Regions from separate parts of the Sporosarcina soli genome, predicted to be linked through region 2. Evidence: predicted binding sites of a transcription regulator. Region 2 holds the regulator's gene; each other region holds the start of a gene.
What was found. The regulator LexA, encoded in region 2, represses DNA repair genes until DNA is damaged. The targets are predictions, from matches to a motif close to CGAACATATGTTCG.
Positions count from the first base shown of each region.

Region 1: the regulator LexA is predicted to act here: its motif matches at 6,635-6,648, upstream of addB (helicase-exonuclease AddAB subunit AddB).
Region 3: the regulator LexA is predicted to act here: its motif matches at 6,682-6,695, upstream of uvrB (excinuclease ABC subunit UvrB).

Region 1 is NZ_JBHSNO010000005.1:606,264-617,069, forward strand. It holds gene addA (helicase-exonuclease AddAB subunit AddA) at 1-2,891, opposite strand, end outside; gene addB (helicase-exonuclease AddAB subunit AddB) at 2,869-6,366, opposite strand; gene ACFPRA_RS07265 (ABC transporter ATP-binding protein) at 6,738-7,766, opposite strand; gene ACFPRA_RS07270 (ABC transporter ATP-binding protein) at 7,741-8,769, opposite strand; gene ACFPRA_RS07275 (ABC transporter permease) at 8,788-9,627, opposite strand; gene ACFPRA_RS07280 (ABC transporter permease) at 9,644-10,588, opposite strand; gene ACFPRA_RS07285 (ABC transporter substrate-binding protein) at 10,617-10,806, opposite strand, start outside.
Region 2 is NZ_JBHSNO010000005.1:249,617-260,422, reverse strand. It holds gene mutL (DNA mismatch repair endonuclease MutL) at 1-295, shown strand, start outside; gene ACFPRA_RS05610 (glycerol-3-phosphate dehydrogenase/oxidase) at 330-1,970, shown strand; gene ACFPRA_RS05605 (alpha/beta fold hydrolase) at 1,967-2,887, shown strand; gene miaA (tRNA (adenosine(37)-N6)-dimethylallyltransferase MiaA) at 2,880-3,827, shown strand; gene hfq (RNA chaperone Hfq) at 3,872-4,096, shown strand; gene ACFPRA_RS05590 (methionine gamma-lyase family protein) at 4,492-5,757, shown strand; gene lexA (transcriptional repressor LexA) at 6,275-6,895, opposite strand; gene yneA (cell division suppressor protein YneA) at 7,091-7,405, shown strand; gene ACFPRA_RS05575 (YneB family resolvase-like protein) at 7,402-8,064, shown strand; gene ACFPRA_RS05570 (DUF896 domain-containing protein) at 8,131-8,364, shown strand; gene tkt (transketolase) at 8,454-10,460, shown strand; gene sirA (sporulation inhibitor of replication protein SirA) at 10,730-10,806, shown strand, end outside.
Region 3 is NZ_JBHSNO010000016.1:451,297-462,102, forward strand. It holds gene ACFPRA_RS22865 (ATP-binding response regulator) at 1-158, shown strand, start outside; gene ACFPRA_RS22870 (DUF4097 family beta strand repeat-containing protein) at 283-1,473, opposite strand; gene uvrA (excinuclease ABC subunit UvrA) at 1,553-4,426, opposite strand; gene uvrB (excinuclease ABC subunit UvrB) at 4,433-6,415, opposite strand; gene ACFPRA_RS22885 (IDEAL domain-containing protein) at 6,761-6,997, opposite strand; gene ACFPRA_RS22890 (ABC transporter permease) at 7,111-8,322, opposite strand; gene ACFPRA_RS22895 (ABC transporter ATP-binding protein) at 8,306-9,055, opposite strand; gene ACFPRA_RS22900 (HIT family protein) at 9,186-9,611, shown strand; gene ACFPRA_RS22905 (tryptophan transporter) at 9,903-10,451, shown strand.

The sequences.
Region 1 (10,806 bases), 360 kb from region 2:
CCAGTCAATGCGGACAGCGGTAACGCATCGATTTGCCATTTGGAAGAATCATCTACCAGTTGACCACTCGGAATGACCCCAAATTTGTCGAAATCGGCATGTCTTGCAATCGCAGGACCTATCCAATCCATATAGCCGTTCGCGCGTGAACGCGTATATTCCTGCAACATTTGACCCGGTTCGATCAATTGCGCATCTTGCCATTTGACAATTGTTTTTTCAATATCTTTAACAGAAGCAATGATTTCCAAATGCTCTTTAGCCCGCGTCATCGCCACGTACAATACCCGCATTTCTTCCGCACGCATCTCCAATTCTTTCTTTTCTTTCATCGCGAGAAACGGCAAGGACGTATACATAATCCGGTTGTCGGGATCAATTGCTTTCACGGCGAGCCCGAAATGCTGGTCGAATAAATACGGTTCGTTGAAATCCATTTTATTGAATTTCCTCCCCGCCCCTGCGATGAACACATATGGAAATTCAAGCCCTTTCGATGAATGGATCGTCATGATCCGCACAACGTTTTCCTTTTCACTAAGCGAGCGTGCCGCCCCTAAGTCGTCACCTCTTCTACGCATCCGATCAACAAAACGAAGGAAACGGAACAAACCGCGGAACGAGGTCTTTTCATAATCGATCGCCCGGTCATGAAGTGCACGTAAATTAGCCTGGCGCTGTTTGCCGTTTGGCATCGCACCGACCATTTCATAATAATGGGTATCGGCATACACTTGCCAAATCAGTTCGGATAAAGAACCTCGACGCGACAAATTCCGCCAATCCTCAAACTGGTTAAAAAATCGTTGTAACTTTTGCTGCGTCTGACTGGCGATTCCTGCACCACCGGTTTTATAGAATCGTTTTAACGCTTCGTAAAATGGCTCATTTTTCGCGGTAAGCCGCACTTGGGCAAGTTCATTTTCCGTCATACCGATAAACGGCGCATGCAACACCGATGCGAGCGGAATATCTTGATAAGGATTGTCGATGACACGCAAGGTGTTCAACATGATCATCACTTCCAGCGCATCAAAATAGCCGTGTGAGAGTTCCGCATAGACCGGAATCCCGGCCAGCTTGAATTCCTCAGCAATTTCACCGGACCATGTCATCGAACGCATCAAAATGACAATATCCCGGTACTCGATCGGACGTTTTTTATCGCTGAAGGCATCCGTCACCTCGGCTCCGGACTCGAGTAATGCTTGGATTTTTCGAATCATGAAACGCGCTTCCGCCTGGGAACTTTTCAAGCTTTCCCCTTCATCGTCCTGTTCCTCTTCTTCATCATAAAGCAAGGTCAATCCCGCTGTTACCGCTTTTTCCGGATAGTTGGCCCCGTATTTCAAAGCGGCCGCTTCATCATAATCAATTTCGCCGACACGGGCACCCATCACTTGGGCAAAGACATAGTTCGTGGCGTCGAGCACTTCTTTCCGGCTTCGGAAGTTGGCGTTCAAGTCGATTTTCAGCCCTTGTTCGCCATCCGTCTCTGTAAATCGACTATATTTCCCGAGAAATAACATCGGTTCAGCAAGACGGAAACGGTAAATCGATTGTTTCACATCCCCGACCATGAACAGATTGCCATCCGCTTCCCCGCCGCGTTTCACAAGCTGGATGATTGTTTCCTGCAATAAATTGACATCTTGGTATTCATCGACAAGCACTTCCGCAAAGCGGTTCCGGTAGTCAATGGCAATATCGGAAGGGGTGAGCACGCCCTCTTCTTCCGTGGATAAAATGCGTAGCGCATAATGTTCCAAATCGGAAAAGTCGACGATACCCCGATCGATTTTCACTTGTTCATACCGTTTGCCAAACTCGACAACGAGATCGATCAGTGTATGCATCGCGGGTGCCATCAGTCGGATTTCTTCAAGCAGACGAGCTGGCGTCCTGGTAAAATAAGATTCTTTCAAGGTATTGATGATCTTTTTCACTGCATCACGTAGCGCTTTCGCACGCTTGGCTAGCTCTTCGTCACAGGAGTCTTTCCGGATTGTTCCGGCTTTCACCCATTTTAGCGAGCCGAAAAAAGCGTATGTCTCTTCCCAGCCGCCTTCCATAATACGCCGTTGGGCTTCCTCGATCCACATCAAATCTGCTTCCGCTGTCGCCGCAAGCGGTTCTGGTCCGTCCGGCATGAATGCAATCCGTTTCATATCATTTGTTAGCGCGGCGGCCTCCTCCAATGAATGACGGATGGCCATTTTCAGTGGATCAATAAAGGCCAATTCATCAATCGACGTCATTCCTTCGATTTCATACTGTTCAGGAAGGAGGCGCAACCATTGCTCCGGCGACGGATGGACTCTGGAATAATCGTACAAACGGTCGATCAGCGTCTCAATGGACTGATCATTGCGATCCGACGTGAAGCTGTCCGCCAAGCGGTACATCGACTCTGGATTTTCTGCACTATACGCTTCTTCCAACACTTCTCCAATTGTATCATCGCGCAACAAAGCTGCTTCAGTACTATCTGAAATCCGGAAACCCGGATCGATATCAAGCAAATAGGCATATTGCTTTACAACATTTAAACAGAACGAATGCAAAGTGGAAATCTGCGCTTTGTTCAATAAATTAAGTTGTCTCCGCAAATGGACAGACTCCGGTTTTTCGACGATCGCTTCTTCCAACGCCTCTGCCATCCGGTGTCTCATCTCCGCAGCAGAAGCATTGGTGAACGTGACGACGAGCAGTTCATCGACGTCAATCGGATCCTTTTCATCCAACACTTTTTCAATCATCCGAGTGATTAACACTTTCGTCTTCCCCGAGCCGGCTGCAGCGGAAACGAGGACATCTTTCCCTTTTGCCCAAATGGCTTTCCACTGGGCATCCGTAAAGGTCAGCCCTTCAGGTTTCACGGGTATGTGCATCTTCGGCCACCTCTTCCCTCATTTTTTCTAGTGATGCTTCCGGCGCCATTTCAGCATATGGCCTGAATTTAGATGCCGGGTCTGTCGGGTCAAATTGACAGACCGAACGATACGGGCAAAACTGGCACGGCATCTGGTCTTTCAATTTATACGGATAAACGCGTGTATCACCCGCAAGCATCGCGTCCCCCGCTTTCCGATGGCGCGTTCGGACAAACGACCGCATCATTTGCAAATCATCGGAAGACAGCACTTTGGATGTCTTCGCAAACGTCCCATCCGTTTTGAGGGAAGCGGGCACAATTGCGGAGGACCTTCCGATATCGGCATCCATCCCGATGACGACTTCCGGGTTGTCGAGCAAATAGCCGCGCATTTTGTAAGACTTGGCAATTTCCGCTTCCAGTAGCGCTGTCGTCAATTCTGTACCGGAACGAATCATCGGATTATGGACATGCATATACAAGACGCCCGCGGGATCTGCGTGAATGCCAAGCCATTCTTCTGCATTTTCAAGCGCGACATCCAAGTAAGTCATCATTTGCAAGGACAAGCCATAATACACTTCCGTTAAATCGAGGCTGCGTGCAGACGATTTGTAATCGACGACACGCACATAATTTTTCCCGCCGATTTCCGTCGCATCGACCCGGTCGATCCGTCCGCGCAATTTCATCGAATCTCCACGGCGCAAAGGAATTTCTAGCGGTGGCAATTCCTCGCCCGGTCCGAATCCGGCTTCAATAGCAACCGGCTTAAACACCGTCGCTTTCGCTTGCGTACTGAGCGAATAGATCGTCCGCTGGATAATGTGCGTCAATTTCCGTTTAATATAAACATAACGGTTCGTAGACAACAATATCCGGTTAAAGAAATACGGAGAAATATCCTCCACTGCTTGCCTTGCCATTTTCCAACAGTCTTCCTTCGACAATTCCGCCCATGCTTTCCCGAGCCGCATCGTTTCATCGGATACCCATTTCAAAGCCGCGTGGAATAAATCACCGATAGCTGGCGCTTCCAGTGTAAATTCTGTCCGTTCCCGGAGACCGAGTCCGAACGATGCATAATGCTGGAACGGGCAGCTGTAATACGATTCGATCCGTGACACACTGGAAACAAAAGATTCACCATACAAGCCCGCCGTCAACTCAGGTTGTAGACGTTCAGTCTGTCTATCCGCAGTGAGCGGACGAAGGATATGGTTGAACACGGAAGACCAGTACGGGTCTTCTTCATAATAGGCCATGACAGCACGCCATTCCGGATCAAGCACACCCGAATGATCCGCTTCTTTCAACTTCATAGACATGTACGGCAACGCTGCGCGAGGATGACTAATATAATCAAACGGATCCGCTTCCAATGTCAATTCGGATGGATCTGTCACAGCCAGTTTCAGCGGTACCCCAGGAAGAAGCTGTTGGATACGCGCGATATATAAGGAAGGCAAAAGTGATTTTCCTTCTTCATCGGCAACCGGATACGATACATACAGCTTTTCACGCATTGCGGTGAACGCCCGATAGGCCATGTATGTTTCATCCATCAATTTCATTTTCGATGTCGGTGCCAGCTCAAAGCCAATTTCTTGAAACCATTCGCGGTCCGCGTCTGAGAGGATCCCTTCATTGTCCATCCGCTGTGGCATCACGCCATCATTCACGCCAAGTACGAATACCGCATCGATTTCCATCAAACTCGACACTTCCACCGTAGACACCGTCACTTGGTCAAGCGAAGGTGGAATACGCGCAAATTCAAGCGTATCAAGCCCTTCATCCAAAATGCGTGCCGCTTCGGTAGGATTCATATTCTTGTCTCCAAACATGAGCACGAACTGATCAAGCACATTGATCCAGCCCGTCCACGCCTGTTCATGTTCCGTTGCACTCAGCAATCTGCCGGCACGTTCTTCCTCTGCACGCAAATCAATGATTTTATCGAACACATGCAGCTTTTCCACAAACTTGAACAACGCTTCCGCCACATTTCGGCCCGTTTTAGAGCGTTTTAAGCGCTTTTCAAATTCCGCTAGCGGCTCCCGGATGACGTCACGCATCTGATGCAATTCTTTCTCTAACGCCCGTTCCTCATCGGTTTGTACGTCTGAATATAGTTCAAGCCCGCGATATTTTTTCACACGCCAGCGACTGTCGTCGAACCAACGCTGTCCGTAAATGCCATGGGCAAGCACATAGTTTTCCAATCGATCTGCACGCTCACGCCATAACAACTTATCTTCTCCATGCGGGAAAAAGAGATCCGTCTTCACAGCGCGGAACACCGACTCATATGACCAGCCCGATGTGACTGCCTCTAAAATCGAACGGGAAAACTCGATGAGCGGATGATGCAACATCGGCTTTTTCTGGCTGATGAATACAGGGATGTCGTATTGCGGGAAAATCGTGTTGATCAATTCATCGTATTTTTCCGGTTGTCGGTACAAAATCGCAACATCTTTATACCGTTTCCCTTCCATCATCATTGCCCGGATTTCCCGTGCAATTGCATGGATTTCCGCCCGCCGATCCGCCGCCTCAATCAATACAACATGACCTTCCGACACATAGGTTTTCGCGGGATAATGATCGAATTCCGCTTCCAAGTGGCGCAGCTCGTCATTTTTGAATCGGCGCGCTTCTGACAAATACACATCTTCTTCCACTTCAACCGCTTCCGCCCGCGCCAGTTCCCGTAATTTCAATGATGTCCGTACAGGATTGAAAAACAGTTCATGATCCCCAAATCCGGTGAGCGCCCCTTCCATTGGCAACACGATGGTCGTGCGCTTCGTATGCTTCATCAATTCCGAAATAATTTCGTATTCCCGCGTCGTGAAGTTTTCAAAGCCATCGATATAGACATCGGCACCTTTCAACAGGTCCGAATGTTGAATTTGGGAAGCGAGAAGCGCCAAATGCCCCTCACTATCCACATAGGTCGTTCCTAACTTCTCCTCGATTTTCGTCAACAACAGCGACAAATCGCTCGCTTTATCGAGCAACGTTCGCGGTGCCCCCTTTGTCGCCAATTCATCATGCAAGTTCCCCATCGTTTCGTGATCCAAGCAATAGCGACTGAATTCCTTCATTAAATCCCCTATTTGTTCCGTAAACCCACGCTTGCCCGCAGCTTGACGGAACAACTTAAATTCTTCCTGATTCTCCTCAAGCACACTTCGGACCAACATCCGGTAACCGAAACCGTCCACTTCCTTGCGCGTAATTCCGCCTGTCTCCTGCAACACACGCCAAGCCAGCCGCTTGAACGTCAACACTTGTGCACGGATCAATCCCTTTAAACCGAAATTGACGGACAAACTATGCTCCATCGAAAACGACATCTGATCAGGCACAATAACAATAACCGGCGCCCCCATCGGATCCCGTTGCAACTCCGCAGCAATCTCCCGCTCAATGAACGTCGTTTTCCCAGCACCTGATCTGCCGGTTATGAAACGTAGTGACATATGAAGTCCCTCCTTTTTATGGATATATATAGGTGATTCATTTGTTTATCCCGCATTAACGGGCAGTAAGATTCCCACTTCAAGACTTAAGTAAAACGATAAGGATAGGTGGGAGATCAACTGCCCGTAAAAGCCCGATTGGTTCAACTAACAATCAGTGGGAGGAACCCCCCACTGATTGTTAGTTGAACTTTATAAATCAAAAAAATCCTGTCATCCCTTTCTTTCTATTGTACAGAAAGTTTGGGATGACAGGAAGTAATTGTAGCGAACAATGATTCGGCTATTTATTTTTGTGATTTTCTACAAATGAACTTAATCCGGCTGAAGGTTCCGTTACTATCAGGGGGACAGTACATGCTAGACATTCATCACATCATAACAAGTTTTTCTTCAATGGATTCCGATTTCACATTGGACTTTTCCCCATGACTTTCTTCATAGAGAATACAAGCAGTTAAGCTCTGCGCCGAGGTAGGTAACAAAATCGGCGTTGTGCTCTTACATCGCTCCATCGCTACTGGACAGCGGGTATGAAAGCTACAGCCAATAGGAGGATTTGCGGGACTAGGCAAATCTCCTTTTAGCAGGATACGCTCTCTATCCCGCATCTTTGGATCCGGCTGAGGTACTGCCGACAAAAGCGCTTTTGTATAAGGGTGATTCGGATTCTCAAATAATTTCCCAGTATCCGAAAACTCGACGATTTTACCAAGATACATTACCGCTATTTTATCGCTAATATGTTTTACCGCTTGGATGCCGTGAGCAATAAAGAGATAAGACAGCCCGAGATCATTTTGGATTTCTTTCAATAAATTTAATATTTGTGCCTGGATCGATACGTCTAAAGCAGAGACTGGCTCATCACATACGATGAGTTTCGGCTCCAGAGCAAGTGCGCGCGCAATACCTAATCTCTGTCTTTGCCCTCCCGAAAATTCGATCGGATAACGGTTCCCATAATACGAATCCAATCCGACCCTCTCCAATAACTCGTCCACTCTTTTTCTTCTTTCCAATTTTGTCCCGACTTTATGTAGGACAAGGGGTTCGGCGATAATATCCTCGACTTTCATTCTAGGATTCAATGATGAATAAGGATCTTGAAAAATCATTTGCAGATTTTTCCCCAAAGCTTTTTTATTTTTGTAGTCACTTAGTTTTTTACCTTGAAAATAAATCTCCCCTTCTGTCGGCTTGGAGAGACCGACAACCATTCTGCCAGTTGTTGACTTTCCGCATCCAGATTCGCCTACCAACCCGACCGTCTCACCGGGGTAGAGATCTAGGCTTACGTCGTCGACGGCCTTTACAAATGAATCTTTTTTACCGAAAAGCCCGCTTCCGATCGGAAAATACTTTTTTATCCCTTTAAGAGATACTAGCGGCTGTTGCATATTGCGTCATCTCCCTTTCCTCGACGAGCGGATTCCAACAGGAAACCCTACTGCCTGAAGGATGTAGAATCAAGGCAGGCTCTTCATGATGACATCTTTCCGTTGCAAATTCACAGCGTGTACTAAAGTGACATCCTTTCGGCAATTTCAAAGGACTCGGAACAACACCAGGAATGGCGTCTAACTTTTCTTTAGAAGGTCCGTGCAATGGAGGTATACTAGCCATTAATCCTTTCGTATACGGATGAAGCGGCTTTTCGAAAATAGCCTCCACGGTTCCTTCTTCGACAATTTTTCCGCAATACATGACGAGGACACGATCAGCTGTTTCCGCTACAACCCCGAGATCATGTGTGATTAACAAGATCGAAATTCCAAATTCATGTTGCAGATTGCGTAATAGACTTAAGATTTGCGCTTGTATGGTTACATCGAGTGCAGTGGTAGGTTCATCTGCAATAAGCAGTTGCGGGTCACAAGCAAGCGCGATGGCAATCATGACTCTTTGCCGCATCCCTCCAGACAACTGATGAGGGTAGTCGTGTAAGCGGCGCTTCGCATCAGGAATACCGACTTTATTTAATAGATCTAATGCTATCTTTTCAGCTTCTTTATATTTCATTTTCTTATGCAAAATGATGGACTCGGCAATTTGTTTGCCGATCGGATGGACCGGATTCAGTGAAAACATTGGATCTTGGAAAATCATAGCGATCTCGTTGCCACGAATTTTCCGCATTTCTTTCTCTCTTAATTCCAGTAGATTTTCCCCTTTGAACAAGATGTTACTTTCAGACTTATATTTAATTGCGCTTGCATTGAGACCCATAATCGAAAGGGAAGAAACACTTTTTCCACTGCCCGACTCTCCAACCAGTGCGACAATTTCACCTTTCCGAATGGAAAATGAGATATCGTTGACAGGATAAATTTCACCTTTTGCTGTAGGTATATATGTTTTCAGGTTTTTCACTTCAAGCAATGGACTTTCCGTTTCTTTCAATTCTCCCTACCCCCTCTATCATGCTTTTTTATACTTCGGATCGAGCGCTAATCGGAGGCCGTCTCCAAGAAAGTTACCGGCAAGCACGGTCATCATAATAGCCAATCCAGGATAAATAATCATCCAAGGATTCATGTTGATCATGCTGTATGCTTGTTGAATCATGTTTCCCCAACTGATTTGTGGAGACTGAGCTCCCATGCCTAGAAAACTGAGTGATGCCTCAACAAGAATGGCATAGCTCAGATTGAACGATGCTTGAACAACAATAGGCGGAGCAATATTCGGGATAATATGCTTCAGCATGATCCAACCTGCACCTGCACCCGAAATTTTCGCTGCCTCAACGTAAGGCTCTGAGCGGATTTGTAAGGTTTGGCCTCTTGCCAGTCTGGCAAATTGCGGCGTGAAAACGATTCCGATTGCAATCATGGCATTCCATAAACTTACGCCTAACGCCCCAGTAATCCCTAAAGCCAACAAAATGGCAGGAATGGCAATGATACCATCGACAATCCGCATGAAAATATCATCGATGACACCACCTAAGTAACCTGATAAAATCCCCATGGGCACACCGATACAGAGTGGAATCAAAATGGCAAACAAGGCGGCTTGGATTGCCGCTTTCGTCCCCATTAACAATCGACTGAAAATATCACGTCCAAGTTCATCCGTACCAAGCCAATGCTGCCCACTTGGACGAAGCATCACATTGGCCAGATCCTGCTTAAGTGGCTGATAAGGAACGATATAAGGAGCGATCAGGGAAATAATAATTAGTACGATTAAAAAGAGAAGGCTGAAAAACGCAAGACGTTCGGCTAGTAGACGCTTTAGGATCGTTGACAAACTCATTTTCCCGACTCCTTTCCTAATATTCGATCCGAGGATCTAGAATGGCATACAGAATATCTGTAATAAAGTTAATGAGTATGATCATGACAATCATCACTAACACAACGCCTTGCAGCATCGTAAAGTCTCGCTGTAAAATCGAGTTCACGGCGAGCTGACCCATTCCAGGTATTGCAAAAATCGTCTCAATGACGACTGTAGATCCCAACAAATTTCCGAATAATATACCGATAGTTGTCACGACAGGGAGCATAGCATTTTGTAAACCATGTTTGAAAAGTGCCCGCCAGCGATCCACTCCTTTGGAATGTGCAGTTCTGATATAATCCGTCCCCATCACTTCCATTAAGGATGATCTTAAGTGTCTTGTAATCTGGGCAGTCCCCGCTGTTGCAAGGCAGAGGGAAGGTAATAAAATCCCTTTGTAAAAACTGATCGGGTTATCAAAAATGCTCGTAAAGCCGGTCGCCGGCAACCAATCTAATGTAAGGCTAAAAAACAACACAAGAAGCATCGCCAACCAAAAGTTCGGAATCGCAGTACCGAGAGTTCCAAAAAAGCGGGCAACATAATCCATCCAGCTATTCGGAAAAATTATGGAAGTGATTGCAAAGAACATGCCTCCCACAATAGACATCATCATCGCGACAATCACGAGTTGAAATGTGACCGCCAACCGACTGAAAACCGCTTCATGAACAAATTGACCTGTAAAGATAGAACGCCCCAAATCCCCATGCATCGCATTTTTCAACCATTCGAAGTATTGTAGAAGTATATTTTGATCCAAGCCCAATTGCTGTCGCAATTGGGCTATCTTTTCAGGTGTAGCATTCTCACCGAGCAAAGCTAGAGAAGGATCACCTGGAATGAGTAAAATAAAAGAAAACACAATAAGCGTTGTTATGAACAACATCGGGATAACGAACAACAATCGACGCACTAAAAATTTCAAAAACATCTCAACGCCCCCCTTTCAAGACTACTCGTTAATTCTCCTTCCAAATCGTTGTATAGAACGGTTTTCCTTGCATATTGGGCTCGAAACCTTTTACGGATTGATTCATCGCGGATACCCTTGGCGAAAAGTAAAGTGGGATAATCATTGCTTCGTCTAATAATGCTTTTTTACTAATTTCGCCGTACAGCTTGGCAAGCTCACCCCGATCATAACTAGCG
Region 2 (10,806 bases):
AGAATATCCGGCATGGTTTCCGGCAGGAGAAGAAACGGCCATCATCGAAGAGATGATTGAGCAAGTATTGACAACACGTAAAATTGATATCGGTAAATTGCGAGAGGAAGCGGCCATTATGATGAGTTGTAAACGGTCCATCAAAGCCAATCACCATTTGACAATGGCAGATATGGAAAGACTGTTGAACGATCTATCGGAATGCGAGATCCCATTCACTTGTCCACATGGTCGACCAGTGCTTATTCATTTCACGACATACGAACTTGAAAAAATGTTCAAGCGGGTCATGTAAAGGTATCTTGAACTGACATTAAGGGGTGGGACGGATGTTATCAGCGATTACGAGACCAAAAACAAGGCAGTTTATGGGAGAATACGAATTTGATTTGCTCATTATCGGTGGAGGGATTACAGGGGCAGGAATTGCACTCGATGCCGTGACAAGAGGATTATCTGTGGCGTTGATTGACATGCAAGACTTTGCTGGCGGTACGTCTAGCCGTTCGACGAAATTGATTCATGGCGGTTTACGCTATTTGAAACAATTGGAAGTCAAGATGGTTGCCGAAACGGGACGGGAACGGGAAATCGTCTATCAGAATGCGATGCATGTAACCAAGCCGGAAAGAATGCTCCTTCCCTTTTATCAATCCGGCACGTTCGGTAAATACACGACGTCTGCCGGATTACTTGTCTATGATTGGCTCGCTGGCGTAAAAAAAGAGGAACGGCGTGCAATGCTGACAGCGGAGGAAACGATCGAAATGGAACCGCTTGTGAAACGGCAGGGTCTCCTGGGCGGCGGTCATTACGTGGAATACCGGACGGATGACGCAAGGTTGACGATAGAAATAGTGAAAAAAGCGGTTCAAAAAGGGGCATTATGTCTGAACTATGCTAGGGCAGAAAAATTTCTTTACGACAATGGAAAAGTAATTGGAGTCGTTGCGCAGGATATCCATCAAGGGGGAACTTTTCCTATACATGCAAAACATACCGTCAATGCAACGGGTCCATGGGTGGACGATGTGAGAAACGAAGGGGATATTTCTCATTCTAAAAAGTTGCGTTTGACGAAAGGGGTACATATCGTTGTGGATCGCTCTGTTTTCCCTTTACAGCAAGCCGTCTATTTCGATGCGCCAGACGGCCGGATGATCTTTGCGATTCCACGCGATGCAAAAGCTTATATCGGAACGACGGATACGTTTTACGATAGTGATCCCCAAACACCGTTTGCCACGGAAGAGGATATCCGCTATCTCCTTGGCACCATCAAAAATATGTTTCCGAAAGTAGTCGTCAATAGGCAACATGTCGAGTCGACTTGGGCAGGTATTCGACCGCTTATCTATGAAGAAGGCAAGGATCCATCGGAAATTTCGAGGAAGGATGAAATTTGGGAAGCGGAAAGTGGGCTGATAAGCATTGCGGGGGGCAAGTTGACCGGTTATCGGAAAATGGCCGAAACGGTTGTAGATGTCGTTGTTAGCAAATATCCTCGGCATCATTACGGACCTTGCGTAACAGAGCATCTACCATTATCCGGCGGCGATTTCGGTGGCATTGAAAAATATCAGGCATTCCTTGCAAGTAAAACGCGCGAAGCCGCATTATTTGGTTTGGCGGAGGAAGAGGGAAAAAGGTTGTCCGCATTTTACGGTACGAATGTCGATATGGTGTTCACTTATGCACATGCATTGCAAGGCGATGATTTTGATCTTCCGACAGTAGTGAAAGCGGAAATTTTCTATGCAGTGCATCATGAAATGGCTCTTACTCCCTCCGATTTTTTAATTAGAAGAAAAGGTGATCTCTATTTTAACATCGCATTTGTGGAATGCTTGAAAGAACCGATTACAGCATTTATGGGGCGGCTTCTCGACTATGATGATGACGAAAAGCGACGTCATTTGCATGAACTTGATATGCATATCGCTAGAGCGAAAGGAGACGTGCGGCAGTGAAGGAATGGACCATTGAAATGACTGACAGTTTTTCAATCCATGCGTTCGCCTTACTTCCAAAGGGCGATCCGCTTGGGCATATCCATCTGCTGCATGGGATGTCTGAGCATATTGCCAGGTATACGGAATTTGCACAATTTCTCGCTAGTAAAGGCTATATCGTTTCGGGGCATGACCATCGCGGCCACGGGAAGACAGCTGAAAAAAATGGTGTTAAAGGGCATTTTGCAGATGAAGGCGGATTTGAACGTGTCGTACAGGATGCCTATGAAGTGATTACACAGTTAAGGAGAAAATATCCAACTTCTCGACTTGTCCTATTCGGCCATAGTATGGGATCATTTGTTGCACGCAGATATGTTCAACTACATGGGGCAGAAGTGGATCTCGCTATATTTTCCGGGACGGGTGCCGATCCGGGCATCATGCGTTTTGCAGGCCAGGTCGCCGCTTATTTACATGGGAAAAGGAAGGGATTCGATCAGCCGGATCATTTTCTAAACAAACTTGTTTTCGGCGGATTCAATAAGTCAGTGAACCACCCGAAAACACCATTCGATTGGTTATCGACGGATTACGATGCGGTTGAAAAATATTTGACCGATCCGGCTTGTGGAATCGTGCCAACGACCCGATTTTTTGCAGATTTATTCGAAGGGCTCGGGACGATCCATGCTGCGGAAGAACTAAAGAAGACCCCTAAACATTTACCGATACTATTGTTTTCAGGCAGCGAAGACCCGGTAGGCGATAATGGAAAAGGGATATGGCGTGTAGCCAAACAATATAATCATGCGGGTATCGAACAAGTGACAGTGCTATTATTTGAAGGGGGCAGACATGAAATGCTCCATGAAAAGAATCGTCAACATGTTTTCGAAACCGTATATGACTGGATTGATAAAGAACATGAATGAAATGACTGAAGTGATCGCCATTGTGGGTCCGACCGCGTCAGGCAAGACGGCGTTAAGCGTCGAACTGGCAAAGGCGATCGGAGGCGAAGTGATCAACGGCGATGCCATGCAAGTGTATAAAGGACTGGATATCGGTACGGCGAAAATTACGGAAGATGAAATGGATGGTGTTCCCCACCATTTGTTTGACGTGAAGGAACCAGACGAGCCATTTTCCGTTGCGGCTTATCAAACGGAAGTCCGCCATTGGATCAACGAGATACGAAGTCGTGGGAAAATGCCGATCATTGCAGGCGGAACAGGCCTTTATGTGCAAGCAGTACTGTATGATTTTCGCTTTACAGAAGAAGCGGCAGATCTTGAAGTAAGAAACCGTTTGGAAAAGGAATTGAAGGAAAAGGGAGCGGAACAGCTATATGAACGGCTGAAGCGTATCGATCCGAAAAGTGCGGAAAAAATCCATCCGAACAATCATCGAAGATTAGTTCGGGCATTGGAAATCATCGAAGTGACCGGGCAAACAAAAGATGAACAAGAAAAAGATGCCGGACATGCACCGCTCTATAATCATTTTCTCGCCGGTTTGCACATGGATCGAGACGTACTCTATGAGCGAATCGATTTACGTGTCGACCTCATGATGGAAAAGGGACTGCTCCAAGAAGCACAGCGGTTATGGGATGAAGGCATTCGAGATGTCCAGTCCGTCCAAGCGATCGGCTATAAAGAGCTTTACCAATATATTGAAGGTACGCTAACATATGAAGAAGCGGTTGATTTGATCAAGAAAAATACCCGCAACTATGCGAAGCGGCAAATGACGTATTTTCGAAACAAACTCGATGTTTCTTGGTATGAAGCAGAATGGGGAACTGCAGAAATTGTACAAAGAATCTTAACGAATTTGAAGGATTATGAAAATTCAAAGCGAATAAGATAAGTGGAGCAGGAGAAATAGAGGACATCAACAGGAGGATTCCGTGTATGGCACAGAGAAATATGCAAGATGTTTTTTTGAACTCGTTACGAAAGAACAATACATTCGTGACCGTATTTTTAACGAATGGGTTTCAGTTAAAAGGACTTATTAAATCATATGATAATTATACTGTCCTTCTTGAATCTGATGGGAAACAGCAACTTATTTATAAACATGCAATTTCCACATATGTCCCATCTAAGCCAGTCATTTTAAAAGAAGAAGATTAAACAAAAGCGTAAGGCGCCGTTTAGATGCGACAGGCATAAGGCGAGTCGACGGCGTGGTGTTCTTTGCCACAGAGTCGGCTTGACTATCAAGGAACGCAGTCTAAGTGCGCCGCGTCCTGAAAGTGCCTTAATTTCTGCAAAAAACGCAGAAATTAAGGCCAATCAAACCCTTCGGTGTTTGACTGGCAACGACTGCGTAACTCACATCCTGTGAGCCTCCGAGCATCTGGCGCCTGGAGTCTGGACGAAAACAAAAGCGGAACGAGGCTAACATTCCTCGTTCCGCTTTTAATTTGCGTATTATTTTTCAATCAAAAAAACAAACCAAAATATTGACCTATGTGGCCAGACTGATAAGATAATGGAGTGACTATTGAATGGAATGAGGAATCACAATGCAATTAACTGAATTGGATGATCGCCTATTAAGCAAAGCGGAAGCGATGGAAGGTAAGCTGGCACCATTTTTCAAAAGTGTCGAAAAAACCGCTTTTTATAATCAACGGAAAGTACTAGCGGCGTTCCGTAAAAATATGGTCAGCGATTTTCATTTGTCCGGCTCAACGGGTTACGGCTATGATGACAGCGGCCGGGATACGCTTGAACAGGTCTATGCCGATGTTTTCGGAGCGGAAGCCTGTCTTGTACGCAATCAGATTATCTCCGGGACACATGCCATTTCGATCAGTTTATTCGGTATCCTGCGGCCGGGTGACGAGCTACTTTATATTACGGGAAAACCTTATGATACACTGGAATCGATCGTTTACGGAAAAGGGAAAGATACCGGCTCACTTGAAGACTATGGCATCACATACAAGCATATCGATCTGAAGGAAGATGGTTCGGTTGATTTTGAAGAAGTTGCGAAAAATATCCATCAGAAGACGAAGATGATCGGTATCCAGCGATCAAAAGGCTACTCCGATCGTCCTTCTTTCATGGTCGATGAAATCGGGGACATGATTCGCAAAGTAAAGGCTATCAATCCGAACCTCGTCGTATTTGTCGACAATTGTTACGGTGAGTTCGTCGAGGAGAAAGAACCGACGGAAGTCGGAGCAGATCTGATGGCAGGATCGCTCATTAAGAATCCGGGCGCAGGTCTTGTAAGGACAGGGGGGTATATCGCGGGGCGTGCTGATTTTGTTGAAAAATGTGCCTATCGAATGACTTCCCCAGGTCTAGGCGCGGAAGCGGGTGCATCGCTCGATACGTTACTGGAAATGTATCAAGGATTTTTCCTCGCGCCGCATATCGTCAGCCAAGCGGTCAAAGGCGCCCTGTTTACAGCGGCAATCCTTGAAGATTTCGGCTTGCAGACATCGCCCCATTATACAGACAAAAGAACGGATCTCATTCAATCGGTTTCATTCGCTAATGCGGATCAAATGATAGCGTTTTGTCGGACGATTCAATCGAACTCGCCGATCAATGCCCATTATGCACCTGAGCCTTCCTATATGCCTGGTTATGCGGATGACGTCATCATGGCGGCCGGGACATTCATCCAAGGCTCCAGCATTGAACTGACAGCGGATGGCCCGATCAGGCCGCCGTATACGGCTTACGTCCAAGGGGGGCTGACGTATGAGCATGTTAAAGCCGCCGTCCTGTCTTCCATTGAAAAACTTGTTGAGGATCAATTAATCGAAAACTAGGCACGGAGAAGATGGAAGTGCCCTTTATCTACATTCAGCAGAAGACTCCCACCTCCCCAGGTGGCGAGATGAATGCGATTTTGTTTTTTCTGTTCAGCGTTTGTTCAAACGCCCGCTGAACGAATAATGGAAGGCAGTCTAAGTGCGCGACGTCCTAAAAGGAAAGTGCCTTAATTTCTACAAAGATCGCAGAAATACGGCAAATCGAACCCTTCGCTGTTCGATTCGCAACGACTGCATGACCTACATCCTGTAGACCCGCGGATGTCACAAGTTTTTAGAGGAGCTTTTCTTCCAAAAGCGTTGGGCGCCTGATTAGCAGCGACAGGCATAAGGTGAAGATGTGGCGTGGCGTTTTTTGCCACAGAACAGCTTTGACTTATGACCTAAGCTCCTGGCGCCCAGAGCTAGATGCGAGCGAGCTCTGGACGCAATTACGCCGAGGCGTAATTGATACCAAACAAAAAGAGCTATTCCGTATGCAAGCATGCAACGGAATAGCTCTTTTTGTTTGAAATTAATGAATCAATCGATAGACCCCGACAACTTTACCGAGAATTGAGACGTTATCGACAATAATCGGATCCATCGAGGCATTTTCAGGTTGCAACCGGAAATAGCCTTGTTCTTTAAAGAAGCGTTTGACGGTCGCTTCGTCATCTTCTGTCATCGCAACGACGATTTCCCCATTATTGGCTGTCGCTTGCTGTTTGACGACGACATGGTCGCCATTCAAGATACCGGCTTCAATCATACTGTTGCCGACAATTTCAAGCATGAACAGCTTGTCTTCCGCCGTACCGAACGATTCGGGAAGAGGGAAGTACTCTTCGATATTTTCAATCGCTGTAATCGGTAATCCCGCTGTGACTTTTCCAACAAGCGGCACATGGAGAACACCTGGTTTCATCGCGTCCAATCCATCCGGATCGAGAATTTCAATCGCTCTCGGCTTTGTTGGATCTCGCCTGATAAACCCCTTGCTTTCCAGACGAGCAAGATGTCCGTGAACCGTCGAACTGGAAGCTAGGCCGACCGCTTCACCAATTTCCCGCACGGATGGTGGATAACCTTTTTTCTTCACTTCCTCTTTGATAAAAGACAATATATCTTCCTGTCTTTTTGAAATCTTTTTCACTCCATTCACCTCTCAACTCGTAATCTCTTTTTCTTCGGATGATGAATACGAACAACCGAACTTTTCATATCATCATTATAACAGCCGTTCGCATGGATGGCAAACACAAGTTCTGAAAAGATGTTGACAATCCAATTGGGCTTTTTTATAATGAGAACAAGTATTCCGAACAAATATTCGTGGAGGGGATTTTTTATGACTTTCATCAAAAATAATAGCTATTTTTTTGTACTGTTCATTTTATGTATAGGCTTTACAATGATAGGTGTAAACAAGTTGAATAAAGAAGCGGCTTATCTAGAGATCACGGTTTCCGAAGGCGATTCACTATGGGCATTGGCTCATCAGCATGCGGACAATCGTCCGGTGAATGAATGGATTGAAGATGTGGTGAAACTGAATGATTTAGCGACATCCACCATCCATCCCGGAACTGAATTGCGTTTGCCGTCTTACGAGAAACTAAGGAATAAGTCCTTCGATCATCAAATAGCGGAGAGTGGAAGATGAGTGATTACAGGAAAAGCTGTGTCATCTATTGCCGGGTGAGCACAGAGAAAAATGCCCAGGAGATGTCCTTGGCAAGGCAGGAAGAAGAGCTGAAGGACTTGGCGGCTACATTGGATTTTGAAATAGCTGATTGCTTTAGGGACAAACATAGCGGTTATGATATTGAGCGGGAAGGTTTGCTTTCACTTCTTGACTTTGTAAGGGATGAGAAAGTGGACGCGGTTTTGATCCAAGATGAGACAAGACTTGGACGTGGGAATGCACGGATGGCGGTTTTACATCTGCTGGCGAAAACCGATACGGCTGTTTATTCCCACAATGATGGCGGTCCGATTGCACTCAATGAGATGGATACGATGCTGCTGGAAATTTTGGCGATCGTAGAGGAATACCAAAGGAAATTACATAATGCTAAAATTAGGCGTGGAATGAGACGGGCCGTGAAGGAAGGGTACCGGCCGGAGCGCAACTTGAAAAACAGGGGAAATCCGGAAGGGCGTGAGCGGATTGAAGTGCCGATCAGTGAGATTGTGGCGTTAAGGGATAAGGGTTTGACATACGAAGAGATCACAGGTGTTCTGAAAGGTCTCGGTCATGATATTAGCAAAGCGACTGTCCACCGTCGTTATAAGGAATTTGAAATGGAGCAGGAAGGCTGATTGTTTGCACTTTCTGCTCTTTTTGTATACGTTCTAAGTATTCTTTATTAAATGGAGGAAACGATAATGCTTTCAAAAGATAAAATCAAGCGCATTAACGAATTGTCAAAAAAATCGAAGACGTCGGGACTCACGATTGAAGAAGCGAAAGAGCAGACGCAATTGCGCAAGGAGTATTTGGAGTCATTCCGAACATCCATGCGTGATACGATTGAGCATGTCAAAGTGGTTGATCCGGATGGCAATGATGTGACCCCGGAAAAAGTGAAACAAGCCCGCAATCATAAATACCTCAACTGACCTTTGCATTCATCCACCGGATTGTCTAAACTAGTAGATGGAAGTAATGTTAGACTACTTTGATTTTGAATTGTGAAAGGATGTATACAATGACTCAACAGATCGATCAACTCGCGATTAACACGATCCGTACTCTGTCCATCGATGCAATTGAAAAAGCGAATTCCGGCCATCCGGGATTACCGATGGGCGCGGCGCCGATGGCTTATACATTATGGACAAAGCATATGCACCATAATCCTGCAAACCCGAAATGGTTTAACCGCGACCGTTTCATTCTTTCCGCTGGCCATGGATCAATGCTACTTTACAGCTTACTGCATCTAGGCGGTTACGATCTTCCGATGGATGAAATCAAAAACTTCAGACAGTGGAATTCAAAAACGCCTGGTCACCCGGAATACGGTCATACAGCTGGCGTTGAAGCGACGACAGGACCGCTTGGGCAAGGGATCGGGATGGCTGTCGGAATGGCGATGGCAGAAAGACATCTTGCTGCAACTTATAATCAGCCCGGTTTCGAAGTGGTCGATCACCACACTTTTGCACTCTGCGGCGATGGTGATTTAATGGAAGGTGTTGCAGCTGAAGCGATTTCACTTGCGGGCCATCTCCAGTTGAATAAACTGATCGTTCTATACGATAGTAATGATATTTCCCTCGATGGGGATTTGGATATGTCCTTCACTGAAAATATCCGTAAACGATTCGAGTCTTACGGCTGGAATTACATCCGTGTAGAAGATGGCAATAATATCGGACTCATTTCAAATGCGATCGAAGAAGCGAAAGGAAATGAAGGAGGCCCGACAATCATCGAAGTGAAAACAGTGATCGGCTACGGCTCTCCAAACAAATCCGGTAAAGCGGACTCACACGGCGCACCACTTGGCGAAGATGAGATGAAATTAACGAAAGAATATTACAAGTGGACATTTGAAGAAGACTTCCATGTTCCGGAAGGGGTTTATGAAACCTTCCAAGAAGCAGCCGAGCAATTGGGCGCGAAAAAGGAACAAGAATGGAACGAATTATTTGCAAATTACAAAGCTGCACATGGTGAACTTGCGCAACAATTGCAAGATGCCATTGATCGCAAACTTCCGGAAGGATTTGAACAAGCTTTGCCGGTATATGAAGCAGGTACATCCCACGCGACTCGTTCCGCATCAGGCGATGCCATCAATGCGATTGCGAAAACAGTCCCTTCATTCTTCGGAGGTAGTGCGGATCTTGCAGGCTCCAATAAGACGACGATCAAAGGGGCGGGGGATTTCCTACCGGCCAATTATGCTGGACGTAACATTTGGTTCGGCGTCCGCGAATTCGCTATGGGGACAGCACTGAACGGAATGGCTTTACACGGCGGTCTACAAGTATTCGGGGGTACGTTCTTCGTATTCAGCGATTACGTCCGACCAGCAATCCGTTTGTCTTCTCTGATGGGCGTACCGGTTACGTATGTCTTCACACATGATAGCGTTGCAGTTGGTGAAGATGGCCCGACACATGAGCCTGTCGAGCATCTTGCTTCTTTACGTGCAATGCCAGGTCTATCGGTCATTCGTCCAGCCGATGCTAATGAGACATCAGCGGCATGGCATACGGCAGTAACCTCTGAAAGTACGCCAACCGTCCTTGTTCTTTCTCGTCAAAACTTGCCTGTTTTGCCGAAGTCGGGTGAACTTGCAATGACGGGTGTCAAAAAAGGGGCGTACATCGTATCGCCGGCGACAAAAGAACAAGCAGATGCGATATTACTGGCAACGGGCTCAGAAGTGAGTCTAGCTGTGGCTGCTCAGAAAACGCTGTTGGCAGAAGGCATTGACGCAGCAGTCGTATCAATGCCGTCATGGGATCTGTTTGAAAAACAAGACGAAGCTTACAAACAAAGCGTTTTACCAAAAGAAGTGAAAAAACGTCTTGCGATTGAAATGGGAACATCACTCGGATGGCATAAGTATACAGGTGATGAAGGAGCAGTCCTTTCCATCGATACATTCGGTGCGAGTGCTCCTGGAGATACAGTGATCAAAGAATTCGGATTTACTGAAGAAAATGTCGTTACAAAAGTGAAAGAGTTATTCAATAACTAATATCGAACGGAAAACTGTTCCGCTGTTCAGAAAAAGGACGGCTGGAACAGTTTTCTTTTATCCTCACAAATTCTCTTTCTTTTCCGACAATAATAGTGTGGTTCTATTCCGCAATCTGACAGCCTTTTTAATACGGAAGCTGTACGCTATAAATAGGTGCAAGCAACAGCTGGAGAAAATGAGTGAGGAGGTGAAAGCCGTTCGCTAATTTTTTTGTTTTACCCGCAGGGGTAACAAACAAAGTTAATAGATTGGCAACGGTGACGATTATGCGATCATATGGAATTTATAAGGTGAAAGAAATGTACCAGCCATTTGTTATAGGGCGAGAAAGACTGCTGTATGA
Region 3 (10,806 bases), on a different contig from region 2:
TACTGGATGATGAAAATCGTGCAGGAACGGGTATCGGATTGCTCAATACAGATAAACGTTTGAAAAGGATATTTGGTAAAGGTTTGAAAATTCAAAGCTCACCAAGTTGGGGTACAACAGTAGAATTTAGGATTCCCCACGAGGGTACGTCTTCATAGGATCAGTATGAATAAAAGACTCCCGTAATACCAGGTATATCTTCGGTATCGCGGAAGTCTTTTTATTCGGGATCTTAGAGCGGTAAGCAATCAAAAATGCATTCCGCCCAAGAAATCAAACGTATCATTCATGCTTAGCGTTATAGCAAACGAGGACAGATCCTGTTTTTGCTTCGCCGAAAATATGAAGCGGAGAGGCGTTTCCTTCGATATCCTTTTTAAAACGGATGGATCTTTGGAGAAATTGCTCTTGTTCGGCTGTACGATTGACATCGTCAAGCTGTAAGTCGAGCCGCCCCATATTGGACGAAATTTCACCAGAGAGTGCCACCACTTCGGATGGGATATAGATTTCCACTGACCCACTCATCGTCTTCGCATCAATTTTTTCCGCTTCCGGATCTTTCGTTGTTACGACGACATGGCCGTTCAGCGATTGGGCTTCGACATCTTTTACAACCCCATCGATGTACACACGGCCATTCAGCGTTTCCGCCTCAAGCGTAGTGCCCGTTATGCCGTTTAAAGCGATGGCTCCATTCGCCGTTTCAAATTCCCCATTTTTGAATGAAAGTCCCGTCACCTCGATTTTTCCGTTGGCAGTCTTTACACGAACCGTTTCTGCGGTAGCATCTTTCATTTTGAATGCGCCGTTCAATAAGCGAGCGGAAATTTTCGCATAATCCTTTTTCGGTAAATACAAATCCACATTCACTTGAACCATTTTCATATCGCTGGCAATCAGCAATTTTCCTTCATCTTTCACAAATAACAACTTATCCAAAAAGTCTTTTTTCGCCTTTTCTTCCGATTCGCTATTGAATGTTTTCACTGCGAATTCTGCACGAACCTCTTCCGCTTCTTCTTGATGTAAGGTCACTTTCCCATTGTCGATATCGATGATGACTTCTTCGATTCCACTGGCGGGTTTGGTCATCGTCTGATGGAATGTCACCGCATTTCCAAAAGGCGAATCAAAGTCGAATGATTTCACTTTTTGCACAGCCGTTTGCATAAATTGCATAAAGCGATCGCCTACAGTCGTAAAGTCTTTGCGTAAATCTTCCAGGAATTCATCAATAGAAGGGTTCTTTTGTCCGTCGCCGGCATTCTTCTCATCTGTTTGTTCTCCGGAGCGCTGTTCGCTGGCCGGCTCTTCCTGTTTTACAATAGCCGCTGGGCTCGTTTGCTCTGTTTCAACCGTTTTTTCCGAACCTTTTGTTTGACTCAATGCCTCTAGAAGTGTCAGTGCCTCGTCTGTTGTGATCGTCCCGTTTTCCAGCATTGCTAAAATCCGTTTCCGTTCATTTTGCATTGTTGTGCCTCCTAGTATTGTCGTCATCCGGATTGCTCCGATTTGATATTTATATATACGACTCATTATCCAAAAGGTTTCACTTGGCTACATTTTCGGCTTCTCTAATTTTTTGTTCCATCCGTTCCCGATCGCGCGCCAGAATTGGATGTAAATATGCGCCTGTGTAGGAGGCGTTTTCCGTAGCCACTTGTTCAGGTGTCCCTGTGGCAATGATTTGCCCGCCTTTGTCTCCGCCTTCAGGTCCTAAATCGATAATATGGTCGACGGTTTTAATGACATCCAGATTATGCTCGATGACGAGAACAGTATTCCCCGTATCGACAAGCCGCTGTAAGACGTGAAGAAGTTTGGCAATATCATGGACATGCAATCCGGTCGTCGGTTCGTCGAGAATATAGAACGACTTTCCATTCGATCGCTTATGCAGTTCGGAAGCCAATTTCACCCGCTGTGCTTCCCCGCCAGATAATGTCGTTGCGGGCTGTCCCAGTTTAATATAGCCTAGCCCCACGTCCATGATTGTTTGTAATTTACGGCTGATTTTCGGGATATTTTCGAAAAACACCAACGCATCCTCGACCGTCATATCCAAGACATCGGCGATATTCTTCCCTTTGTAACGGACTTCTAATGTTTCCCGATTGTAACGTTTGCCATGGCAGACTTCACAAGGCACATAGACATCCGGTAAAAAATGCATTTCAATCTTAATGATCCCGTCTCCTCGACATGCTTCACAGCGTCCACCTTTCACATTGAAGCTGAACCGGCCTTTCTTATATCCCCGGACTTTCGCTTCGTTTGTGGATGCATACACATCCCGCACATCGTCAAACATGCCGGTATAAGTGGCCGGATTCGATCTAGGTGTACGGCCGATCGGCGACTGGTCGATCTCGATAACTTTCTCCAGTTCTTCAAGTCCTGTCACCGATTTAAATTGACCCGGTTTCTGTTTCGAACGGTTCAATTTCTGGGCAAGCACCTTATAGAGCACTTCATTGACCAATGTACTTTTCCCCGAGCCTGAAACGCCTGTCACCGCTATAAATTGCCCGAGCGGAATTTGAACGTTAACGTTTTTTAAATTGTTCTCTGAAGCGCCTTTGATCGTGATTTTCCGTCCATCCGATTTCCGTCTTTCCAGCGGCAACGGAATGAATTTTTTCCCGCTCAAATATTGTCCCGTTAACGAATTCGGATCGTTCATTACTTCTTCCGGCGTGCCGGCAGAGACGATTTCTCCTCCTGCAACGCCTGCTCCCGGTCCAATATCAATCAAATGGTCAGCCGCCATCATCGTATCCTCATCATGTTCTACGACGATGAGCGTATTGCCGATATCGCGCATGCTTTGTAAAGTCCCGATCAGGCGGTCGTTGTCCCGTTGGTGAAGACCGATCGATGGCTCATCCAAAATATAGAGCACGCCAGACAAGCGCGAACCGATTTGAGTGGCTAATCGGATACGCTGTGCTTCTCCGCCTGAAAGCGTTCCTGCCGCCCTCGATAACGTTAAATAATCCAGCCCGACGTTGACAAGAAAGCCTAGCCGTTCCGCAATTTCCCGTAAGATCAATTTGGCAATTTGTGCATCTTTTTCAGAGAGTTCCAAGTCTTTGAAAAAGTGGTCCGCTTCCATAATGGATAATTCCGTAACTTGACCGATATGCGCCCCGTTCACTTTTACAGCTAGCGTTTCCTCTTTCAACCGATAACCGTTACAGGTCGGACAAGGCCTTTGTGCCATGTATTTCTCCATCTGTTCCCGTATGTAGTCAGAAGATGTCTCTTTGAATCTTCGTTCTACATTCGACAAAATGCCTTCAAAGTAAATATTGTTATCCCGTGTACTTCCGAATTCGTTCGTATAGCGAAAGCGGATTTTCTCATTTTTATCTCCATGCAGAAGCTTTGCAAGCTCCTCTTTAGACAGTTCGCTAACGGGTACATCCATCGATATACCGAAATGATTCGCCACCGTTTTCAATAATTCTGGATAATATTGAGAACTTGTCGGTTCCCACGGAGCGATGGCATGGTCTTTCAAGGAAAGCGATGAATCTGGAATGACCAGCTCGGGATCCACTTCCAACTTGTTGCCTAACCCATCACAATCAGGGCAGGCGCCGAACGGGCTATTGAAAGAGAACATACGCGGTTCCAATTCACCGATTGAAAATCCGCAAAGCGGACAAGCGTGATGTTCACTGAATAGCATTTCCTCTCCATCGATGACATCGACCAAAACAGTGCCATTTGCGAGGCGAAGTGCCGATTCCAACGAGTCACTTAGCCGGGCGGCAACGTCTTCTTTAATAATAATCCGGTCGATCACGACTTCAATATTATGTTTTTTGTTTTTATTGAGTTCGATATTATCGTCCAGGTCCATCGTTTCCCCGTTGACACGAATACGGACATACCCTTGTTTCTTAATGTCTTCAATCAGCTTTACATGCGTTCCTTTACGGCCGGAAACGATCGGGGCGAGCACTTGGATACGTGAACGTTCCGGCAATTGCAAGAGACGGTCCACCATTTGTTCGACCGTTTGGGATGAAATTTCCGTTCCATGGATCGGACAAACCGGTTTTCCGACCCGCGCATAAAGTAAGCGCAAATAATCATAGATTTCCGTCACTGTTCCGACAGTGGAGCGTGGATTTCGACTTGTCGTCTTCTGGTCGATGGAAATGGCCGGAGATAGTCCTTCGATGACATCCACATCCGGCTTATCCATCTGCCCGAGAAATTGACGGGCATACGCGGACAGCGATTCTACATAACGTCGCTGCCCTTCCGCGTACACCGTATCAAAAGCGAGGGAAGACTTTCCCGATCCCGACAAACCAGTCATGACGACCAGTTTGTCCCGTGGAATGCTGACATCAATATTTTTTAAGTTATGTGTACGTGCTCCTTGTATGACGATTTCTTTATTTTTCATAGAAACTCACCTTTCCGCTTTCAGTTCCAAAATCGTATCTCTCAGTTCTGCAGCCCGTTCGAAATCAAGCGCCTTCGCTGCTTCTTTCATCTCTTTCTCGAGTTTTTCAAGCAGCGTCACTTTTTCATCTTTTGTCAGTTTCTTGCCTTTAGTCAATTTCTCTACATACGTTTCCGTTTCTTCTGCGACTTGCGTTGCACGGATGACATCGCGAATTTCTTTATTGATCGTCGTCGGCGTAATGCCATGTTTTTCGTTGTATGCCATTTGAATTTCCCGACGTCGCTTCGTCTCGTCAATCGCTTTCGTCATGGAATCTGTCATCCGATCCGCATACATGACAACATGCCCATTGGAATTCCGTGCAGCACGGCCAATCGTTTGAATAAGCGATCGCTCCGAACGGAGGAAGCCTTCCTTGTCCGCATCGAGAATGGCTACCAATGAGACTTCCGGAATATCGAGTCCTTCTCTTAGAAGATTGATGCCGACAAGGACATCGTATGTGCCGAGCCGCAGCTCCCGTATAATTTCAATACGTTCTAACGTTTTGATTTCCGAATGCAAGTATTGCACTTTTATGCCGATATCTTTTAAGTAATCCGTCAAATCCTCCGACATTTTCTTTGTCAATGTCGTAATGAGGACACGTTCGTTCTGTTGAATCCGGGTGTGGATTTCATCGATCAAATCATCGATCTGTCCTTCGATTGGCCGGACATCGATCGTAGGATCCAATAATCCAGTCGGGCGGATGATCTGTTCAATCATTTCAGGTGTATGTTCGATTTCGTAAGGGCCTGGCGTGGCTGATACGTAAATCGCTTCTTTCACATGACCTTCGAACTCCTCAAACGTAAGCGGTCTGTTATCGAGTGCGGATGGCAACCGGAATCCGTGTTCGACGAGGACATTTTTCCTCGCTTGGTCTCCATTGAACATGCCCCGAATTTGCGGGATTGAGACATGGCTTTCATCGATAACGATCAGGAAATCATCCGGGAAATAGTCCAGTAATGTATAAGGTGTGGCTCCTGCAGGTCTGAGCGTCAAATGCCGTGAATAGTTTTCAATACCCGAACAGAAGCCCATTTCACGCATCATTTCCAAATCATAGCGTGTCCGTTGTTCAAGGCGTTGCGCTTCAAGGAGCTTATCTTGACTGCGCAGAACCTTCAACTGTTCCTCCAGTTCGGCTTCGATATTCTCAATCGCCTTGACCATCTTCTCTTCACGCGTTACGAAGTGGGAGGCCGGAAAAATGGCGATATGCTCACGTTCACCCAGTATTTCTCCCGTCAGCGCATCCACTTCCCGTATCCGATCGATTTCATCCCCGAAAAACTCGACCCGCATACAGCGCTCGTCGCGCGATGCCGGGAATATTTCAACGACATCGCCCCTGACCCGGAACGTTCCGCGGACGAAGTTGATATCATTCCGTTCATATTGGATATCGACCAACTTCCGGAGCAATTCGTTGCGTCCGATCTCCATGCCGGTGCGAAGCGAGACAACGAGTTCCCGATATTCCTCCGGATTCCCGAGACCGTAAATACAGGACACCGACGCCACGATGAGCACATCATTCCGTTCAAATAACGAGGAAGTAGCGGAGTGGCGCAATTTGTCAATTTCATCATTGATACTGGCGTCTTTTTCAATATAGGTGTCTGTATGTGGGACATACGCTTCCGGCTGGTAATAATCATAATAACTGACGAAATACTCGACGGCATTATCCGGGAAAAACTCTTTGAACTCACTATATAATTGGCCGGCTAATGTTTTATTGTGCGCAATGACGAGCGTAGGCTTATTCACTTCGGTTACGACATTCGAAATGGTAAATGTTTTGCCCGTCCCTGTCGCCCCAAGCAACGTCTGATGCTTTTGCCCTTTTTCCAACCCTTCCACCAGTTTGACGATGGCTGACGGTTGGTCCCCTTTTGGCGTATAGGGTGCTTGTAAGTTGAATTTTTGGACCATTGAAGTCCCTCCCTATTAATAGATCAATCACGCCTCGGCGTGATTGCGTCCAGATTTTGAATTGTGCTTGCGCAATTAACTCCCTTCAAAATCTGTGACATTCGCCGGAGGCTCAACTTGAATCAGCAGGGAATGTGGACCCCCCTGATTTCAATGTATATCGACATTCATCCCGCTACTTATAGAAATGGGGAAATTCTGCTGAATCAAGTTGAAGCAAGTTGTATCTATCTTATCACTTTACCCATCTTTTGACGAGTAAAAAACGAACGTATATTCTAATGGTCGAAACACGCAAAAAAAGACGTTGCATGTAAGGTGACACACGCAACGTCTTTTCAATTTTTAATCACTAATTTCTAGTTTCAATAATCTTTCCGTGTAAGTCTGGAAGGCCTCTTCATCCCGACAATCCAGTGCATTATCAATTAAATCCATCAATCTGGCTTTCGTTTGTTCCCGGTGAATGTGATTCAAAAATAGGTCCATATAAATTTCATTCAGCAATTTTTCTGCTTGAAGCGATGAACCGTTTTTCCCGACGGCTTTCAAAAATTCAGCATATGAATAGTTTTTTTCCATCTCGCTCACCCCTGATGGCTTTTATTTATTATACCGAAGAATAGGGGCCAATTGCAAGATATTTTTTAGAATATTCTATTTTCAAACCCACCGTCAGAGAAGCAAAATTACTGTTAATGTTCTTTATTTCTCGCATCTGTGAAACGGATGGTCACTTCCGAAATCAGCAAGATGACGCCGCCCAATAGCAAGGGCGTGGAAGAAATGCCGTAAAGGAACAAAGCGCTAATGAAAACGAGAACTGCTTGGATCCATTGAACCAATCTGACGTTTTTCCGAATGGCACCAGGTCGTGTTTCCATCCGCTCAGGAAAGAGCATATCCATCCTGAATTCGTCCGAAGCACGCAATGCATAGATTAGCTGCACTGATGTTGCAAATGCGAGTGCGCCCGCAAAAATGATCACAACAATCGGGAATGGTATAAAAATGGCCCCAAGTATAGATAAGGCAGTCAGTCTTACCCACAGCCAGAAGTTGTCATCCGTTCGAAGAAATGTCCGTCTGATTAAATAATCTTGTGGAACTGTCTTTCCAAACTTCGCCGTGCCAAATAGCGAGCCTAGCCATCCTCTTCGACTGATGGATCCTTTCAGATGCGGAACGTCTGTGAAATAATTGGCAAAACGGTAAAAGCGCATCATTCGATTTTGCTCCAAAGCGATAAAATGATCATAAGGAAATGGCTTTTCCGATTTCTTTTTCCGCCAATACACACCGTAAAGGCCGATGATGACGAAAAAAGCTACCGTCAAATACGGATAAGGGCTGAGCCAAACGAAAATGAGAAAGGCCGCCAACAGAAAACGGATGAGCCGATCCCGCCAAACGCCGGCACCTCCTGTAGCGTGCCGAACAGCATATTCCGTTTCAACGAACAGCCATTTCAACACAATAATGAAAATAGCAAGCCAAACATAGAGCAACTTCGAACCCGTCTCCGTTGCAGACAAGAGCGGTAACGCAACGATATACAACAATAGCGGCAAGGGCAATTGAGAAAAGGTTGTCCAACTTAAAGCTCGGCCCAAATAGCGATCCAGCCGATGTTCAAGAGGTAGGAAATAAACTGTATCGGCCGGCTTTAACAGTGTCGTAGGTGACGAAATCGCCAGCGCCACCGCAATGATCAAAGCCGTGAGCAAGGTAGCCGGGAAATCCGTCGGCACTTCCTTCAACCACTCGCTATAGGCGTAGCCTCCCGCACCGATTGTAAAAACGAGCACGATGGCCAAATGGCCGGTAAAGACGTACTTCATATATTTTTGGAGTTCGGTTATATAATGGACGAACCGGTTCCCCCAGATGTCACGCAAATTGTTCATAATCCGCTTCCTCTGTCATCGCGATATATAAGTCATCCAAGGATGCCTTCGGACGGTCGAAAGCTTTCCTCAAATCTTCCATTGTCCCTTCCGCTCGCACCCGTCCTTCGTGCAGCAAAATGATCCGGTCACAATATTTTTCTGCCGTCGATAAGACGTGGGTGGACATGAGAACGGATGCCCCGTTTTCTTTCCGCTCCGTCATCTGCTCCAAAAGCGATCGAATCCCGAGTGGATCCAAGCCGACGAAAGGTTCATCGATAATGTACAACGAAGGGTTGACGAGGAACGCACACATGATCATCACTTTTTGCCGCATTCCTTTCGAAAAATGGGCAGGAAACCATTTCAACCGTTTTTCCATGCGGAACTCCTTTAACAACTCTGCTGAACGCGCTTCAAATAACTCCTTCTCCAGCCCGTAAGCCATCGCCGTCAATTCCAAATGCTCCCGCAGCGTCAATTCCTCATACAAAATCGGCGTTTCCGGAATGTATGTGAATGCCTTTCTGTACATTTCAGGATTCTCACTGAACGTTACTCCATTGACGCGAATTTCTCCGCTATGGGGATTCATCAGGCCGATAATATGTTTAATCGTCGTACTTTTCCCCGCCCCGTTCAGGCCGATCAAACCGACGAGTTCTCCTTCACCGATGTTGAATGATAGGTCATGTAGAACCGGTTTACGTGTATAGCCACCTGTTACGTCTTTCATTTCGAGAATTGCCATATCCATCCTCCATTCTTCTTTTCAGTTTATCAAAAAATGATTGAAAAAGCTTTCGTCACCTCGATGAATCCAGCACCCCTTTAGTTAAAAATATGCTAAACTTGTCCTATTCATGAAAGGGTGTGCTGAAATGACGAATTGTATTTTTTGTAAAATTATTGAAGGTTCCATTCCAAGCGCCAAAATTTATGAAGACGAGCATGCGCTTGCCTTCATGGACATCGGTCCGGTAACGAAAGGACATGCCCTGCTGATCCCTAAACAACATCGGGAAAACGTCTATGAGTTAACCGAAGAAGAGGCATCGAATCTATTTGCCGTTGTGCCGAAAATCGCCAATGCGCTAAAAGCGGAATTCGAACCGGCCGGGATGAATTTATTGCAAAACAATGGTGCACATGCAGGTCAAGCGGTCTTCCATTTCCATCTGCATTTCATCCCACGCTATGATGAGACGGATGGTTTCCAACCGACATTCCAACCGAAATCCCCAGAGTTTACACCCGAGCGCATCCAAGAAATCGCTGCGGGTTTACAAGCACGATTGACCAATTAACTCCTTTCAAAATCCGTGACATCCGCGGGCCTACAGGATGTTGGTCACTCAGGCATTGCCGCAGGACGCGGCGATCTTAGCCTGAGTTCCCCTAATCAGCGGGGAGTTTGGACTCCCCCAGATTTAAAGCATTTTGGCATTCCACCACCACATGTAGTAGTGGGTGACTTCTGCTGAATCAAATTAAGCTTGCGAGTTATTTGAAATTGGTGTAAAATCACTATAAGTTTTTCGCTGTCGATCACGAGGATACGGCAGGAAAACCATAGACGAGTCGAGGAGAGATGAGAATTGAAAACGAAAGAACTTGTATTAATGGCGCTGTTAGTCGCTGTCGGTGCTGCACTGTATTTGATTATACCCGGTTATGGTGAAGGTATGAAACCTGATTTCATGCTGACGATGATGTTCATCGGGATCATCTTGTTTCCGACAACGAGAAACGTATTTTTATTGGCTTTAACGACCGGTGTTATTTCTGGTATTTTCTCCAGTTTCCCGGGGGGATTCATCCCGAATATTATCGATAAGTTCGTAACGGCTTTTGTTGTTTACGGTATTATTATTCTACTAAAGAAATTATCGCGGAATTTGATTGTCACAACCGTTGTTACAGGTATCGGAACGGTTTTGTCAGGTAGTATATTCTTATCGGTCGCATTATTTCTACTAGGCGTAACGCTTCCAGGCTTAGATTCGCCTGCAGTGGCTTTTACAACTCTATTCGTAGTAGTTGTCCTGCCTGCCATTTTGATGAATTGTATCGCGTTTTTCATCATCTATCCAATTGTGACCAATTTGATGAAACGCTCATCTTTTAAATCTGTATTATCCAATTAAAAGAACTTATAAAAGCTTTCCGTTGTAAGTGCGGAAAGCTTTTTATCTTCGTTCAGTAGAGGAATCTCACCTCTATAAGTCACGATACAGTTTTGTTTTCCTGTTTAGCGGGAGCCGAACGCCCGCTGAACGAATAATGGAAGGCAGTCTAAGTGCGCGACGTCCTGTCGCAACGACTGCATGACCTACATCCTGTAGGCCCGCGGATGTTATAGATTTTGAAAGGAGTTAATTGCGAATCGAACGGCGAAGGGTTCGATTTGCCGTATTTCTGCGTTTTTTTGCAGAAATTAAGGCACCAGCCATTAGAAAGCGCAATTCAAAATCTGGACGCAATTACGCCAAGGCGTAATTG